Regions from separate parts of the Pseudomonas sichuanensis genome, predicted to be linked through region 2. Evidence: riboswitches for the same ligand, from Rfam matches in the RefSeq annotation. Region 2 holds a riboswitch; the other holds the start of a gene.

Region 1 (7,626 bases), 420 kb from region 2:
CCATGGCCTGGGCAATATCGTCGCCGCCGGTGCGCATGGTGGCCGTGCCCCACACCGACAGGCCCAACTGGCGCAGGTGGTCGCCGTGGTCCTGCAGGTGGCGTTCAAGAATCAGGTTGGCCGAGGCGAAGCCCAGGCGCCAGGCGGTGGTGGTGGGCAGGTTGCGTACGTCGACGGTATAGAAGTTGCGCCCGGTGGGCAGCACGTCCAGGCGGCCACGGCTCGGCGCGCCGCTGGGCCCGGCGGGGACGAAACGCCCGGCCAGGGCCGCCAGCAGGCCGTCGATTTCGGCAGCGCCGCAGGCGTCCAGGTTGGGGGCGACCTGCTCGACCAGCGCTTGCAGCACCTCGCGCACCGGTTGCCAGTCAGCCTGCCCATCAAGTGGGCAGTCGCCTTCCAGCGCCTGTTCGATCAATGTCAACGCCAGCAGTTCGAGCCGTTCACGGGTATCCCCGGCCGTGCGCCACAGCGCCGCGTCCAGCTGCTGTAGCAGCGCCGGGCGTGGACCCTCCCAGGCCTGGCCGAGGTCGCAATCGAGCGGGTCGAAGCCCAGCCCCAGCGCCCGGGCCAGGGCGCGGATCAGGCTGGCATTGCCGCCCTTGCCGTCACCGCGTTCCACCCGCAGCAGCGCCAACAGCGTGTCGCTGCGCAGCCGGCCCTGGGGCGACTGGCCGAACACATGCAGGCCATCGCGGATCTGCGATTCCTTGAGGTCGCACAGGTAGGTGTCGAGCCGCGGCAGCCACACCGCCGCGTCGTCCAGCTGGCCTTCGAGCTGCAGGTCGCGGTCGATGTGGTTGGCCTTGAGCAGTTCGAGGATGTCGCGCTGCAGCTCCTGGGCACGGCGCGGGTCAAGCAGCTGCGCTTCGTAGTATTCGTCAGCCAGCTGCTCCAGCTGGCGCAGCGGGCCATAGGTTTCGGCACGGGTCAGCGGCGGCATCAGGTGGTCGATGATCACCGCCTGGGTGCGCCGTTTGGCCTGGGCGCCCTCGCCCGGGTCGTTGACGATGAACGGGTAGATGTTCGGCAGCGGGCCGAGCAAGGCGTCTGGCCAGCATTCATTGGACAGCCCGACCCCCTTGCCCGGCAGCCACTCCAGGTTGCCGTGCTTGCCGACGTGAATCAGCGCATCGGCGGCATAGCCGTTGCGCAGCCAGAAGTGGAACGCCAGGTAGCCGTGGGGCGGCACCAGGTCGGGGTCGTGGTACACCGCGCTGTGGTCGACCTGGTAGCCGCGCGCGGGCTGGATGCCGACGAAGGTCAGGCCGTAGCGCAGGCCGGCCACCATCAAACGCCCGCTGCGGTACATCGGGTCCTGTTCGGGCGGGCCCCAACGTTCCAGCACGGCGCGCTGGTTGGCTTCGGGCAAGGCGGTGAAGGCGCTGTGGTAATCGGCCAGGCTCAGGCTCTGGGCACAGGGGCGCTGGTCGAGGTGGTCGAGGTCGTTGGTCACCCCGCCGAGCAACTGGTGGATCAGTTCGGTGCCACTGTCGGGCAGGCCGGCCACCGGGTAACCCTGCGCCTGCAAGGCCTTGAGAATGTTGAGTGCGGCGCCGGGCGTATCCAGGCCGACGCCATTGCCGATGCGTCCATCGCGGGTCGGGTAGTTGGCCAGCACCAGCGCCACGCGCTTCGCCTGGTTGTCAAGGCGCGCCAGCTCGACCCAGCGCCGCGCCAGTTCGGCGACGAAGTCCATGCGTTCAGGGTGGGCCCGGTAGCAGACCACGTCGGACTGGCTGCGCTCGCTGCGCCAGGCCAGGTCCTTGAAGCTCACGGGGCGGGTGATGATGCGCCCGTCCAGTTCCGGCAAGGCGATGTGCATGGCCAGGTCGCGAGCGCCCAAGCCCTGTTCGCTCTGCTCCCAGGCCGGTTGGTTGTCCTGGGCGCAGATCGCCTGCAGCACCGGTACATCGCGGCGCAATGGGCGCAGGTTGGGCTGTTCGGGGCTGGACAAGGCAAAGCCGGTGGTGTTGATCACCACTTCAGCCTGCACTTCATCGAGCCAGGCCTCGACCTGGTCGAGGCAGGCGCGCTCCTTGAGGCTGGCCACGGCAATGGGCAGCGGGTTCAGGCCACAGGCTTGCAGGCGTTGGCAAAACACGTCGATGAAGGCGGTGTTGGCCGCCTGCAGGTGCGAGCGATAGAACAACAGTGGCGCCACCGGCTGCTCGGGATGCCAGTCGGCGTACCAGTCCTGCAACTGGGCGCTGGCCTTGGCCGGGTGGTAAACCGCAGTACGCGGCAACGGCTGCGGTTCATCCCAGGCGTAGTCACGCCCCAACCACTGGCTGGCCAGGCAATTGAACAGGCTGACCGCGTTGGCCTTGCCACCCTGGCGCAGGTAGTGCCAGAGGCGTTCGGCCTGCTCGCCACGCACCGTGCCCAGGTCGGTCAGTTCCGGGTCGGGGCGGTCATCGCCGGGCACCAGGATCAGTTGCACGCCGCGCTGGCTGAGTTCCACCAGTTGCTCGACGCCATAGCGCCAGTAACCGACGCCGCCGTGCAGCGACACCAGGATCACCTTGGCGTGGCGCAGCACCTCGTCTACATACAGGTCGACCGAGGCGTGGTTCTGCACCTGCATGGGGTTGGCCAGGCGCACGCTGGGGAAGTCGTCCGGCAACTGCTCGGCGGTTTCGGCGAGCAGCGCCAGGTGCGAATCGCCGCTGCAGAGGATCACCAGCTCGGCGGGAGTCTGGCCGAGGTCGGCAATGCTGTCGTCCGGCACGAAGCCGCCGGGCTGGGTCCTCAGCAGGTGCATGGGTCAGGCGCCCAGGGACTGGCGCAGGCGCGCTTCCAGGTGCACGGCATCGAGGTCCTGGCCGATCAGCACCAGGCGGGTGATGCGCGGCTCGTCAGTGCGCCAGGCGCGGTCGAAGTGCTTGTCGAAGCGCGTGCCCACGCCCTGGATCAGCAGGCGCATCGGCTTGCCGGGAATGGCGGCGAAGCCTTTGGCGCGCAGGATGCCGAACTCGGTGACCAGTTGCGTCAGGGCATCGAGCAGCAGGCTTTCGTCGGCCTCTGGCAGGTCGATGGAGATCGAGTCGAAGGCGTCATGGTCGTGATCGTCGTGGTCATCGCCGTCGTGGTGCGAATCGTGGTGGGTGCGACGGCCGTCGATGTGCGCCTCGGATTCGGCACCGACGCCCAGCAGCACTTCCAGCGGCAGGCGGCCACTGCTGGCTTCGATCACTTTCACCGCTGGCGGCAGCTCTTCGGCGACTTCGGCACGAACCTTGGCCAGGCCTTCGGCGTCGATCAGGTCGGCCTTGTTCAACACCACCAGGTCGGCGCTGGCCAGCTGGTCGGCGAACAGTTCATGCAGCGGCGACTCGTGGTCCAGGTTGGGGTCGAGCTTGCGCTGGGCGTCGACCTGGTCCGGGTAGGCGGCGAAGGTGCCGGCGGCCACTGCCGGGCTGTCGACCACGGTGATAACCGCATCGACGGTGCAGGCGTTGCGGATTTCTGGCCACTGGAAGGCTTGCACCAGGGGCTTGGGCAGGGCCAGGCCGCTGGTTTCGATAAGGATGTGGTCGAGGTCGCCGCGGCGCGCCACCAGTTCGCGCATCACCGGGAAGAACTCTTCCTGCACGGTGCAGCACAGGCAGCCATTGGCCAGCTCGTAGACGCGGCCGTTGGCTTCTTCTTCAGTGCAACCAATGCTGCACTGCTTGAGGATTTCGCCATCGATGCCCAGCTCGCCGAACTCGTTGACGATCACCGCGATGCGGCGGCCCTGGGCGTTGTCGAGCATGTGGCGCAGTAAGGTGGTCTTGCCCGAGCCGAGGAAGCCGGTGACGATGGTGACGGGGAGCTTGGCCAGTGTTTTCATGTCGCGATGCCCTTGGCAGCAATGGCGCGGGCATGCGGGACGACAGCCTCGGGCGTTGCCGGCCGGGCGCGTTCGCCACCGGATCACCCCGCCCGGTTGATAGTCGAAAACGTTGCGAGGCAGGTCTCCTGGCTTGCACTGTTCCGGCAGCGGTGCCGGGGGGATGGCGCCTTCCCGCGCTTGCGCAGTGGCTGTGCCGATCCTTTTGAGTGCTTACAGTTGCGGGGGCAGCCGCGGCTTGGACCGCGTTCCCGTCTTAGCTCCGGCCTGGGCCGGAGAACCTCGAAGCGGCAAGGCTACGCATCCGCCCGACACCGGTCAACCGCTGGGGCGATTGACGCAAGCCACGCCCCATGATTTGCTAGCGCACTGCGTTCAGGTGCCCCCATTGGGGGTGAAACGGGAAACCGGTGCGTCCAGCGTCTTTAATAGACAGCGGACAAGGCCGGTGCTGCCCCCGCAACGGTAAGCGAGTGAAGCGTCTTGACCACTGTGCCGGTTCAACAGGCATGGGAAGGTGACGCCAATAGATGGAGCACCGCTCCACCTCGCCAGCCCGGAGACCGGCCTGACACCACATCAACACCCCGCGGTGGGCGGGCGCTGTCGTATTCCCTGGGCTGTCCTGCCCGGGAGCGCCGCGCCTGCCCGTTGCCCCAATAAAAGCAGCAGAGGAACGCGTCATGCCGATTACCAGCACAAAACACAGCATCTCCACCCCCGCCACACTCAGCCAGCGCATGGTCATCGCCATCGGCGCCAGCCTGCTGGGCCTGTGCCTGGTTTACTTCGCCGGCTTCTCGCACATCGAGGCGGTGCACAACGCTGCCCACGACACCCGCCACAGCGCCGCCTTCCCCTGCCACTGAGTAGCCCCGCATGATTACCCGTATTGCCCGCACTGCGGGCTTCAGTGGGCTGCTCGCCGCCCTGCTGCTGACACTGCTGCAAAGCTTCTGGGTCGCACCGCTGATTCTGCAGGCGGAGACCTATGAAAGCGCCGCCCCGGCAGCCGAGCACCATGAGCATGGCGAAGCCGCCGCCCCCCACGAGCATGAGCACAGCGCCGAAGCTTGGGCGCCGGAAGACGGCTGGCAACGCGTGCTGTCCACCACCGGTGGCAACCTGGTGGTAGCCGTCGGCTTTGCGCTGATCCTCGTCGCGCTGTATAGCCTGCGCGAGCCGGGCCGGGTCAGCACCGGCGCGCTGTGGGGCCTGGCCGGCTTTGCGGTGTTCTGCCTGGCGCCGACCCTGGGCCTGCCGCCGGAGCTGCCGGGCACCGCCGCTGCCGACCTGGGCCAACGCCAGACCTGGTGGATCGGCACCGCCGCCGCCACCGCCACTGGCCTGGCATTGCTGGTGTTCGGTCGCCACTGGCTGTTGAAGGTACTTGGCGCGGCGCTGCTGATTGTGCCCCACGTGATCGGCGCGCCACAGCCAGCGGTGCATGAAAGCCTGGCACCCGAGGCACTGGAAACCCAGTTCAAGATCGCTTCCTGGCTGACCAATGCCGCCTTCTGGGTGGCCCTGGGCCTGCTCAGCGCCTGGCTGTACCGTCGCTACAGTCAAGCCTGATGCTGGAATCTGCAAAGCCGCCGGCGCTGTATGCCGGCTTTGGGTGCCGCCGGGGTTGCCCGGTGGAGACCCTGGCGGTCCTGCTGCGCCAGACCCTGGCCGAGCATGCCCTGCCGCTCAGCGCGCTGCGCGGCATCGCCAGCATCGCGCCAAAGGCCCGGGAGCCAGGCCTGCTGGCCTTGGCCGAGCGCCTCGGGCTGCCGTTCATCTGTTTCGATGCCGGGCAACTGCTCGGCTTCGAGCCGCTGCTCAGCCAGCGCTCGGCCATCGCCTTCGCCCAGACCGGCTGCTGGGGTGTGGCCGAAAGCGCCGCATTGGCCCTGGCTGGCCGCGAATCGCTGCAGCCTGGCCTGCGCGTACCGCGCCAGCGACTCGGCGGCGCTACCCTGGCGCTGGCCATCGGCGGATAATCCGCCCTTTTACCTGCAAGGACTCCCCATGACGGTCTACTTCATCGGCGCCGGCCCCGGCGATCCGGAACTGATCACGGTCAAGGGCCAGCGTTTGATCCGCCAGTGCCCGGTGATCATCTATGCCGGCTCGCTGGTACCCGCTGCCGTGCTCGAAGGGCACCGTGCCGAGACAGTGATCAACAGTGCCGAACTGCACCTGCAGCAGATCGTCGAGGCCATGCGCCAGGCCCACGCCAACGGCCAGGACGTGGCCCGGGTACATAGCGGCGACCCCAGCCTGTATGGCGCCATCGGTGAGCAGATCCGCCAACTGCGCGAACTGGGCATCGACTACCAGATCATCCCCGGCGTGACGGCCACCGCCGCCAGCGCCGCGCTGCTGGGTTGCGAGCTGACCCTGCCAGAGGTGTCGCAAACGGTGATCCTGACCCGTTACGGCGACAGCTCACCGATGCCGGCCGGCGAACAACTGGCCGACTTGGCCCGGCATGGCAGCACCCTGGCCATCCATCTGGGCATCAAGAACCTGGCGCGGATCGTCGAGGAACTCCTGCCCCATTACGGCGCCGACTGCCCGATCGCCGTGGTCCATCGCGCCACCTGGCCCGATCAGGACTGGGCCAGGGGCACCCTGGCGGACATCGTCGAGCGCGTGGCCAGCAAGGGCTTCCGGCGCACGGCGCTGATCCTGGTCGGCCATGTGCTGGGTGATGCACCGTTCGCCGAATCGGCGCTGTACCGCGCCGGCCACGCCCACCTGTACCGCCCGGGCAACTGAAGCGATTGCCGCCAGACGTGGCGACGGCGCACACTGCCCTTCCACGTCACGGAGCCACGCCCATGCTCGAACTACGCCCCAACTGCGAGTGCTGCAACAGCGACCTGCCGGGCGACAGCCCGGACGCCTTGATCTGCTCGTTCGAATGCACCTTCTGTCGCAGCTGCAATGACCAGCACTTGCACGGCCGCTGCCCCAACTGTGGCGGCCCGCTACTCAGCCGCCCGCCCCGGGTGGGCCAGGCCCTGAAGAACAACCCCGCCTCCAGCGAGCGCATCCTCAAGGCACATCCCGCCTGCAACTGACCCGCCTGCCTCAGTACCTGTCCCGGGGCGTTCCCGCGCCCCTTTTGTAGTCCTTTTCTACAATTCCTTGTTGTCTTTTCAACGCGCCTATACTCGCCTATTACCAAGGGTTCGGAATCACCGTAATGTGCGCGCTGCCCAATTGATCCGCAGGCGTGAGCCCGACGGAAGACAGGACATGGGCTCAATCCGACAGGAGTTTCACATGACATCCGTGCTGTTGGTCGATGACCATCACATTGTTCGCCTTGCTGTACGCATGCTGCTCGAGGGGGAGCGCTTCACCGTCGTCGGCGAAACCGGTAAAGGCAAGGATGCCGCACGCCTGGCCGAGCAGACCAAGGCAGATGTGGTCATCCTCGATATCGGCCTGCCCGACCTCGATGGCATGGAAGTGATCAAACGCCTCAAGCTGCTCACCCCCTCCCCCAGGATCATGGCGTTGACCGGCCAGCCGGCCGACTTGTACGTACGCCGGTGCATGGACGCCGGCATCTCGGCCTTCGTCAACAAGGACGAAGACCTCGACGCCCTGGTCTTTGCCCTCAAGGCACTGGTCAAAGGCTATTCGACCTTCCCGCAGATGGCAGTCAACAGCAACACCCTGGAAAGCGAGGGTGACCGACTGGGCAGCCTGTCGAACCGTGAAATGGAGGTGCTGCGCCGCCTCTGCGCGGGGCAGAGCAACAAGCTGATCGGCGAGCAGATGCACCTCAGCGCCAA
Region 2 (7,626 bases):
GCTCCGGCGCAAATGAAAATACTTGGTCACCGCCATGAGTGTGCGTACGTTCAAGTTCAGGCCGTCGTAAGCATGGTGCTTGCGCTCCAGGGTGCGCAGGATGCGAAACGCCTGAGCGTTGCCCTCATAGCCTCCACACTCACTGCAAAGTTCGTCGAGCACGGTCTCGCCATGATGGCCGAACGGGGGATTGCCAATGTCGTGAGCCAGCGCAGCCGCCTCGACGACCACGGTTTCCTTCATGTCCAGATCGCTGGCAATAGAGCGGGCAATTTGGGCTACCTCAAGACTGTGGGTCAGGCGATTGCGATTGAAGCGCCCCGCATCGATTCCCAACAACTGCATCTTGCCTTGCAGGCGTCGGAACGAGGATGAGTACAAGATTCGCGCATAATCTCGCATCAATGCCTGGCGCCCAGTCGAACGTCCATGGTCAACAGCATGGACGCGGTATTCCAGTACCGCGACCCGCGCTTCCTGCTCCTTGGCATAGTCAATAACTTCTCTGTCGTACATGGCCTCGTCCTTTCATCCAATGTTATCTCCGAAGGACATAACTAGATGACCACGTAAAAGTCGTCAAACAACTTTATGTTTGCCGCAGACGTCTTCCTTGCTTTGATCCCAATGCACCTGTCCAGATCGCATGCAGTACACTCGCACCTTCACTGCGCCCAAGGCCCCTGCCCCATGCCCCGCTTGCCAAGACTGCTGTTGCCCCTGCTGCTGCTCACCGCCCTCGCCGCCTGCGACCAGGCACCCAGCCGCGACGAAAAGATCCGCTCCAGCCTGCCCCTGCAGGAAGCCTACGAGCACAACATCGGGCGCATGGCGCAGCTGTTGGCCGTAACCCACCCCAAGCTGCCCGAAGAACAGATCAAGACGGTACTGCGCAAGCACCTGACCGTCGAGGACCAGCGCCAGGACCTGTATCGGCTCTACAGCGAAAAGAACTTCGACGATGGCGAATTCGACACCATCGTCGCCGCCACCCGCGACCCGGCCAAGGCCAAGGCGCTGGGCGAAACCGATGAAGGCAAGCGGCTGAGCGAAAAACTGACCGCGCTGATGCGCGAGAGCGCCAGGGACCCGAAAGTGCAGGCCTTGGTCGAAGCGCGCATGCAAGAGGTCGAGGACGAACTCCAGGCGTTGCAGCAAGCCGCTCCATGACAGTGGCGCTTTACGCCCTGATGCACGACGCAGGCGGGACATGTAACAAGCCTTGTCTTAAAACTGTCACCTTTCGGTCATAGGATTGACCCCGATCTGCCATTTCCCCTCAAGGATGATTCAGCCATGCGTCGTGTCGTGTTCAACCAGAAAGGCGGTGTAGGCAAGTCCAGCATTGCCTGTAACCTGGCCGCTGCCAGTGCCGCCGAGGGCTATCGCACCCTGCTGGTGGACCTCGACCCTCAGGCCAACGCCACCTTTTACCTGACCGGCCTGGTCAACCACGACATCCCGGCGGGCATCGCCGATTTCTTCCGCCAGACCCTTGCCCCCGCGCCGGCCACCGGCAAGAAGCACCGCGTGGCCATCACCGAAACCCGCTACGCCAACCTGCACCTGATCACCGCCAGCCCCGACCTAGCCGACCTGCAAGGCAAGCTGGAGAGCAAGTTCAAGATCAACAAGCTGCGCAAGCTGCTGGTGGAGCTGTCGGCGGACTACGAGCGGATCTACATCGACACGCCACCGGCGCTGAACTTCTACACCTTCAGCGCCCTGGTGGCCGCCGAGCGCCTGCTGATCCCCTACGACTGCGACAGCTTCTCGCGCCAGGCGCTGCTTAACGTTATGGCCGAGGTCGACGAACTGCGCCAGGACCACAATGCCGCGTTGCAGGTTGAAGGTGTGGTGGTCAACCAGTTCGCCGGGCGCACCGCCCTGCACCAGACCCTGGTCGACCAGTTGCGCGGCGAAGGGCTGCCGGTGCTGCCGGTGTACCTGAGCAACTCGATCAAGATGCGCGAGTCCCATGAAGCGGCCGTGCCCCTGGTGCACCTGGCGCCGCGCCACAGGCTGGCGCAGGAGTTTGTCGAGTTGCTGGATGTGCTGGAGCGGGCGGCGTGAGGGGGGTGTGGGGGTTCAAGTGGCCGACTTAGTCGCGCGTGTGGGCGGGCAGGCGTAGGGTGGTAATTTTGCAGCGCTCTCAAGATCGAGCGCCGCCCGCGCGGCGCTTCGCGGGTAAACCCGCTCCCACAGTTTATTTCGGGCCAATTATTCCTGTGAAAGTACCGGTGCCTGCCTTGGTGCATGCCTTGAGTCATGTGGGGCGGCGGCAACGCCCACACTGAAACCGCGTCGTACCAACAAGGCGGACCAGGTAATGGCACAGGAAAGACTGGCCCGAAACAAACTGTGGGAGCGGGTTTACCCGCGAAGCGCCGCGCGGGCGGCGCTCGATCTCATAGGCGCTGAAGATACCCAGCCGAACACACAGCAGCCCCTACCACCGCCGCCCCTGATCACGCTCACCGCTACCACCGCTGTAACGCGTGTCCTGCCCGCCCTGAATATTCGACCGACTACTGGAAGAGCTGCCATCGCTGTAGCGCGTATCCTGCCCACCCTGAATATTCGCCCGGCTGCTGGAAGAGCGGCCATCGCTGTAGCGCGTGTCCTGCCCACCCTGGATGTTCGAGCGACTACTGGAAGAACTGCCGTCGCTGTAGCGCGTATCCAACCCACCCTGAATATTCGAGCGGCTGCTGGAGCGGCGCCCGTCGCTGTAGGTGGTATCGAAGCCGCCCATGATATTGGCGCGGCTGGTTGAGGTAGTGCCGTCGCTGTAGCGGCAATCCTCGCCGCCCTGGATGTTCTTGCGGCAGCTGTCGGCCAGGGCCGAGGCGCACGGCAACGTCAGCAATGAGGCCAGTAGCAGATGGGTGGGTTTCATGGCAGTCCTTGTCGGCAAATTACATTCAGCATCACGCGGCCTGCATGTATCCACCAATGCTCGCTAAAGCACAAGTGTCTCGAGCAGGCCAATCGCCACTAGATGGCACTCGCTCCAGGCGGGCATGCAGATTTACCCACCCAAGCCTCTGTTCAGCTCAAGCCAAATAGTTATAAGATAACGTTTCATTTGACATTCATTCCTGCCTGCGACCCCTTGCCGATGACCAGCGCCACCGCCTCCCCCACCCTGATCACCCAGCGCCTGCAGAGCATCGATGCCCTGCGCGGCCTGGTGATCCTGTTCATGCTGCTCGACCACGTGCGCGAAACCTTTTTCCTGCATCGCCAGGTCAGCGACCCGATGAGCATCGACGCCACCGACCCCAGCCTGTTCGCCAGCCGCACCCTGGCCCACCTGTGCGCGCCGGTGTTCGTGCTGTTGACCGGGCTGTCGGCCTGGCTGTACGGCGAGAAGTACCAAGGCCGCAGCGACGTCTCGGCATTCCTGTTCAAGCGCGGGCTGTTCCTGGTGGCGCTGGAGTTCACCCTGGTCAACTTCGCCTGGACCTTCCAACTGCCGCCGAGCGTGATCTACCTGCAGGTGATCTGGGCCATCGGTATCAGCATGATCGCCCTGTCGCTGCTGGTGTGGCTGCCGCGCCCGGCACTGCTGGCGCTGGGTGCGCTGATCGTGGCCGGGCACAACCTGCTCGATGGCCTGCATTTCGGCCCGGAGTCGGCGCTGCACGTGCCCTGGGCGATCCTGCATGACCGTGGCTGGCTGCAAGCGACCGACAGCCTGCGCCTGCGCACCTCCTACCCGGTGCTGCCGTGGATTGGCGTGATCGCCCTGGGTTATGGCCTGGGCCCGTGGTTCGCCCGCACCAGCAATGCCGCCGAGCGCCAGAACCGTTTGCTGTTGGCCGGCACCGCCGCACTGCTCGGTTTCGCCGTGCTGCGCCTGCTCAACGGCTACGGCGAAGCGCCGTGGAACAGCTACCCAAGTGTCACGCAAACCCTGATGAGCTTCTTCAACATCACCAAATACCCGCCGTCACTGCTGTTCCTCGCCCTTACCCTGGGCACCGGCCTGTTGCTGCTGCGCGGCTTCGAGCGCGCAGGGTCCGCCCGCTGGATCAGCATGCTGGCGGTGTTCGGCGCCGCACCGATGTTCTTCTACCTGCTGCACCTGTACGTGCTCAAGCTGCTTTACCTGGCCTGCGTGGCGCTGCTGGGCCTCAACCACGGCGACTATTTCGGCTTCGACGGCATTGCCGCGGTGTGGCTGAGTGCCGTGCTGCTGGCTGCGGCGCTGTACCTGCCGGTGCGTGGGTTCGCCCGCCTTAAGGCACGCCGGCGCGACATCGCCTGGCTCAAATACCTGTAAAGGCGTTTTCACCCGGCGGGTGATGGTCTACCATGCCGCCCGCCGGTTTCCACTCGGAATTAATAGGGAATCCCCAGGCCGCCACACGCGCGCCAAAGGGAACTGCCCCCGCAACTGTAGGTGCCGAGCCCGCGCCATCGATGCCACTGGACCTTGTGTCCGGGAAGGCTGGCGCAGGGCCAGGACGCACCAGTCAGGAGACCTGCCGGCACATGTTCACCAACCGGCGGGGTGTCCGGGATGGCCATCCGTTAGTTGCCTCGGGCGCCCTGCCCGAAGCCTGGCGATGCCTGTCCGTGCTCATTCCGTGCACCCTTCGACAGGAGATCGCCCGACCATGCTGCCCCGTATCGCCACCCTGCTCGCCGCCATGTCGCTGACCGGCCTGGCCCAGGCCGCCGCCACGCACTACCCGCTCACCGTCGAAAACTGCGGCGTGCCGCAAACCTTCGCCCAGGCGCCCGCGCGCGCCGTGACCATCGGCCAGGCCGGCACCGAGATGCTCTATGCGCTGGGCCTGGGCGACAAACTGGCCGGCACCTCGCTGTGGTTCAACAACGTGCTGCCCGAGTTCAAGACGCAGAATGACAAGGTCGAGCGCCTGGCCGACAACGACCCCAGCTTCGAAGCGGTGGTGGGCAAACGCCCGCAACTGGTGGCCGTACAGTTCGAATGGATGGTCGGCGCCCAGGGCGTGGTCGGCACCCGCGAGCAGTTCGCCGAGCTGAAGATCCCCACCTACCTGCTGCCGTCCGACTGCGAAGGCAAGGACAACCTGGTCGGCGCCGACGGCACCCGCCTGCAGCCGTTCAAGGTCGAGACCATCTACAAGAGCGTCAGCCAGCTGGCCGAGATCTTCGACGTGCAGGACCGTGGCACGGCGCTGAACGCGCAACTCAAGGGCCAGCTGGAGCATGCCAGACAGCAACTGGCCGGCAAGGACCTTGCCGGCACCAGCGCACTGTTCTGGTTCTCCAGCGCCGACCTTGAGATCGACCCCTACGTCGCCGGCCGCCAGGGCGTGGCCGACTTCATGCTGCAGACCCTGGGCGTGCGCAACGTGGTCGAGTCCAGCGAAGAATGGCCCACCGTGGGTTGGGAAACCCTGGCCAAAGCCAACCCCACCTGGCTGATCATCGCCCGCATGGACCGCCGCCGCTTCCCCGCCGACGACTTCCAGAAGAAGCTCGAATTCCTGCGCAGCGACCCGGTAACCAAGAACATGGACGCCGTGAAAAACGGCCGCATCATAGTCCTCGATGCCGACGCCATGCAGGCCGGCATTCGCCTGTTCCGTGGCCTTGAGCGGTTGTCCGCAGCCTTCGCCAACGGCCAAGCGCCACAACCATGAGCCGCCTGCTGCCCCTCGCCATTGCCGCGCTGGCCGCCCTGCTGCTGGCCATGCTCGCCGGCATCGCCATCGGCGAAACCCGCCTGAGCATCGACCTGGTCTGGCAGGTGCTGGCCAACCAGCTGTGGCAGGCCGGCCACGCCCTCGACCCGATCGACGCCGGCATCGTCTGGAACTACCGGCTGCCGCGCACTCTGGTCGCCGCCGCCTGCGGCGCGGGCCTGGCCACTTGCGGCGTGGTGCTGCAGGCGTTGCTGCGCAACCCGCTGGCCGAGCCCTACTTGCTGGGCCTGTCCGCAGGCGCCTCGACCGGCGCCGTGGCGGTCGGCCTGCTTGGCCTGGGCGGCGCAGCGCTGTCGCTGTCCGGCGGCGCCTTCATCGGCGCGCTGGCGGCGTTCGGCCTGGTGCTCTTGCTGTCGCGCGCCAGTGCCAGCAGCCACAACAACGCCCAGGTGATCCTGGCAGGCATTGCCGGGTCGCAACTGTTCAACGCCCTGACCGCCTTCCTGATCACCAAGTCGGCCACCGCCGAGCAGGCGCGCGGCATCCTGTTCTGGCTGCTGGGCAACCTCAGCGGCGTGCGCTGGCCGTCGGTGTGGCTGGCACTGCCGGTGGCCGTGCTTGGCCTGGCGGTGTGCCTGTGGCACCGCCGTGCACTGGACGCCTTCACCTTCGGCGCCGATTCCGCCGCCTCGCTGGGCGTGCCGGTACGCCGCACCCAGTTGCTGCTGATCAGTTGCACGGCGCTGGTGACCGCGGTGATGGTGTCGATCGTCGGCGCCATCGGTTTCGTCGGCCTGGTCATCCCCCACGCCCTGCGCCTGCTGCTCGGCCCCGGCCACAGCCGCCTGCTGCCGGCCAGCGCCCTCGGGGGCGCGCTGTTCCTGATCGTCGCCGACATCCTTTCGCGCACCCTGATCGCCGGCCAGGTGATCCCCGTGGGCGTGGTCACCGCGCTGATCGGTGCACCGGTGTTCGCGCTGATCCTGGTCAGCCGCCGGGGGCGCCCATGACCGTGATGAACTCGCTGGAAGTCGCCCCGCTCGCCTGCCAAGGTTTGAGCCTGCGCCTGGGTGACCGCGAGGTGCTGCAAGGTATCGACCTGGCCGTGCGCCCCGGTGAAACCCTCGGTATCGTCGGCCCCAACGGCTCGGGCAAATCCACCTTGCTCAAGCTGCTCGCCGGCCTGCGCACGCCCACCACGGGCAAGGTGCACTTGCTCGGGGAACCCTTGGCGACACTGCCACGCCGGCGCATCGCCCAGCAGCTGGCACTGGTCGAGCAACAGGCCGACACCCAGGACGCCATCAGTGTCTTCGAAGCCGTGGCACTGGGCCGCACACCCTGGCTCTCGGCATTGGCGCCCTTCGGCAAGGCCGACCGCGCCATCGTCGAGCAAGCCCTGGCCGATGTCGACGCCAGCCACCTCAGCCAGCGCATCTGGCGCGAGCTGTCCGGTGGCGAACGCCAGCGCGTGCACATCGCCCGCGCCCTGGCCCAGCGCCCGCAACTGCTGCTGCTCGACGAGCCGACCAACCACCTGGATATCCAGCACCAGCTGAGCCTGCTGCAACAGGTCCAGGCGCTGCCGGTGACCACCCTGGTGGCCCTGCACGACCTCAACCAGGCGCTCACCTGCGACCGCCTGGCCGTGCTCGACCAGGGCCGCCTGGTGGCCCTCGGCAAGCCCGAAGCCGTACTCACCCCAGAGCGCCTGCTGAGCACTTTCGGCGTACACGCCCACTACCTAACCGATCCCTTCGACGGCGCGCGCATCCTGCGTTTTCGCGCCCCCTGAACCAGGAAGTTCCGCCCATGCCGCCCCGCTCCGCCGCCCTGCTGCTTGCCGCCTTGCTGACCACCACCGCCACCCAGGCCGAGGTGTTCGAAGTGAAGATGCTCAACCGCGGCGCCGAGGGGGCGATGGTCTACGAGCCGGACCACCTGCGCATTGCCCCGGGCGACACCGTGCGCTTTCTGCCGACCC

What was found. Region 2 has a riboswitch for cobalamin ahead of LOY51_RS16010 (ABC transporter substrate-binding protein). Riboswitches for the same ligand answer to the same signal wherever they lie in the genome.
Region 1: another riboswitch for cobalamin. It lies ahead of LOY51_RS14200 (CbtB domain-containing protein); the one in region 2 lies ahead of LOY51_RS16010 (ABC transporter substrate-binding protein).

Annotation. Positions count from the first base shown of each region.
Region 1 is NZ_CP087185.1:3,140,111-3,147,736, forward strand. It holds gene cobN (cobaltochelatase subunit CobN) at 1-2,761, opposite strand, end outside; gene cobW (cobalamin biosynthesis protein CobW) at 2,765-3,832, opposite strand; cobalamin riboswitch at 3,934-4,132, opposite strand; cobalamin riboswitch at 4,193-4,418, shown strand; gene LOY51_RS14200 (CbtB domain-containing protein) at 4,516-4,701, shown strand; gene LOY51_RS14205 (CbtA family protein) at 4,712-5,407, shown strand; gene LOY51_RS14210 (cobalamin biosynthesis protein) at 5,407-5,817, shown strand; gene cobM (precorrin-4 C(11)-methyltransferase) at 5,846-6,598, shown strand; gene LOY51_RS14220 (DUF1272 domain-containing protein) at 6,661-6,903, shown strand; gene LOY51_RS14225 (response regulator transcription factor) at 7,109-7,626, shown strand, end outside.
Region 2 is NZ_CP087185.1:3,564,154-3,571,779, forward strand. It holds gene dgt (dGTP triphosphohydrolase) at 1-516, opposite strand, end outside; gene LOY51_RS15990 (DUF2059 domain-containing protein) at 691-1,170, shown strand; gene LOY51_RS15995 (ParA family protein) at 1,297-2,073, shown strand; gene LOY51_RS16000 (hypothetical protein) at 2,450-2,899, opposite strand; gene LOY51_RS16005 (acetyltransferase domain-containing protein) at 3,122-4,288, shown strand; cobalamin riboswitch at 4,315-4,512, shown strand; gene LOY51_RS16010 (ABC transporter substrate-binding protein) at 4,626-5,639, shown strand; gene LOY51_RS16015 (FecCD family ABC transporter permease) at 5,636-6,652, shown strand; gene LOY51_RS16020 (ABC transporter ATP-binding protein) at 6,649-7,437, shown strand; gene LOY51_RS16025 (pseudoazurin) at 7,455-7,626, shown strand, end outside.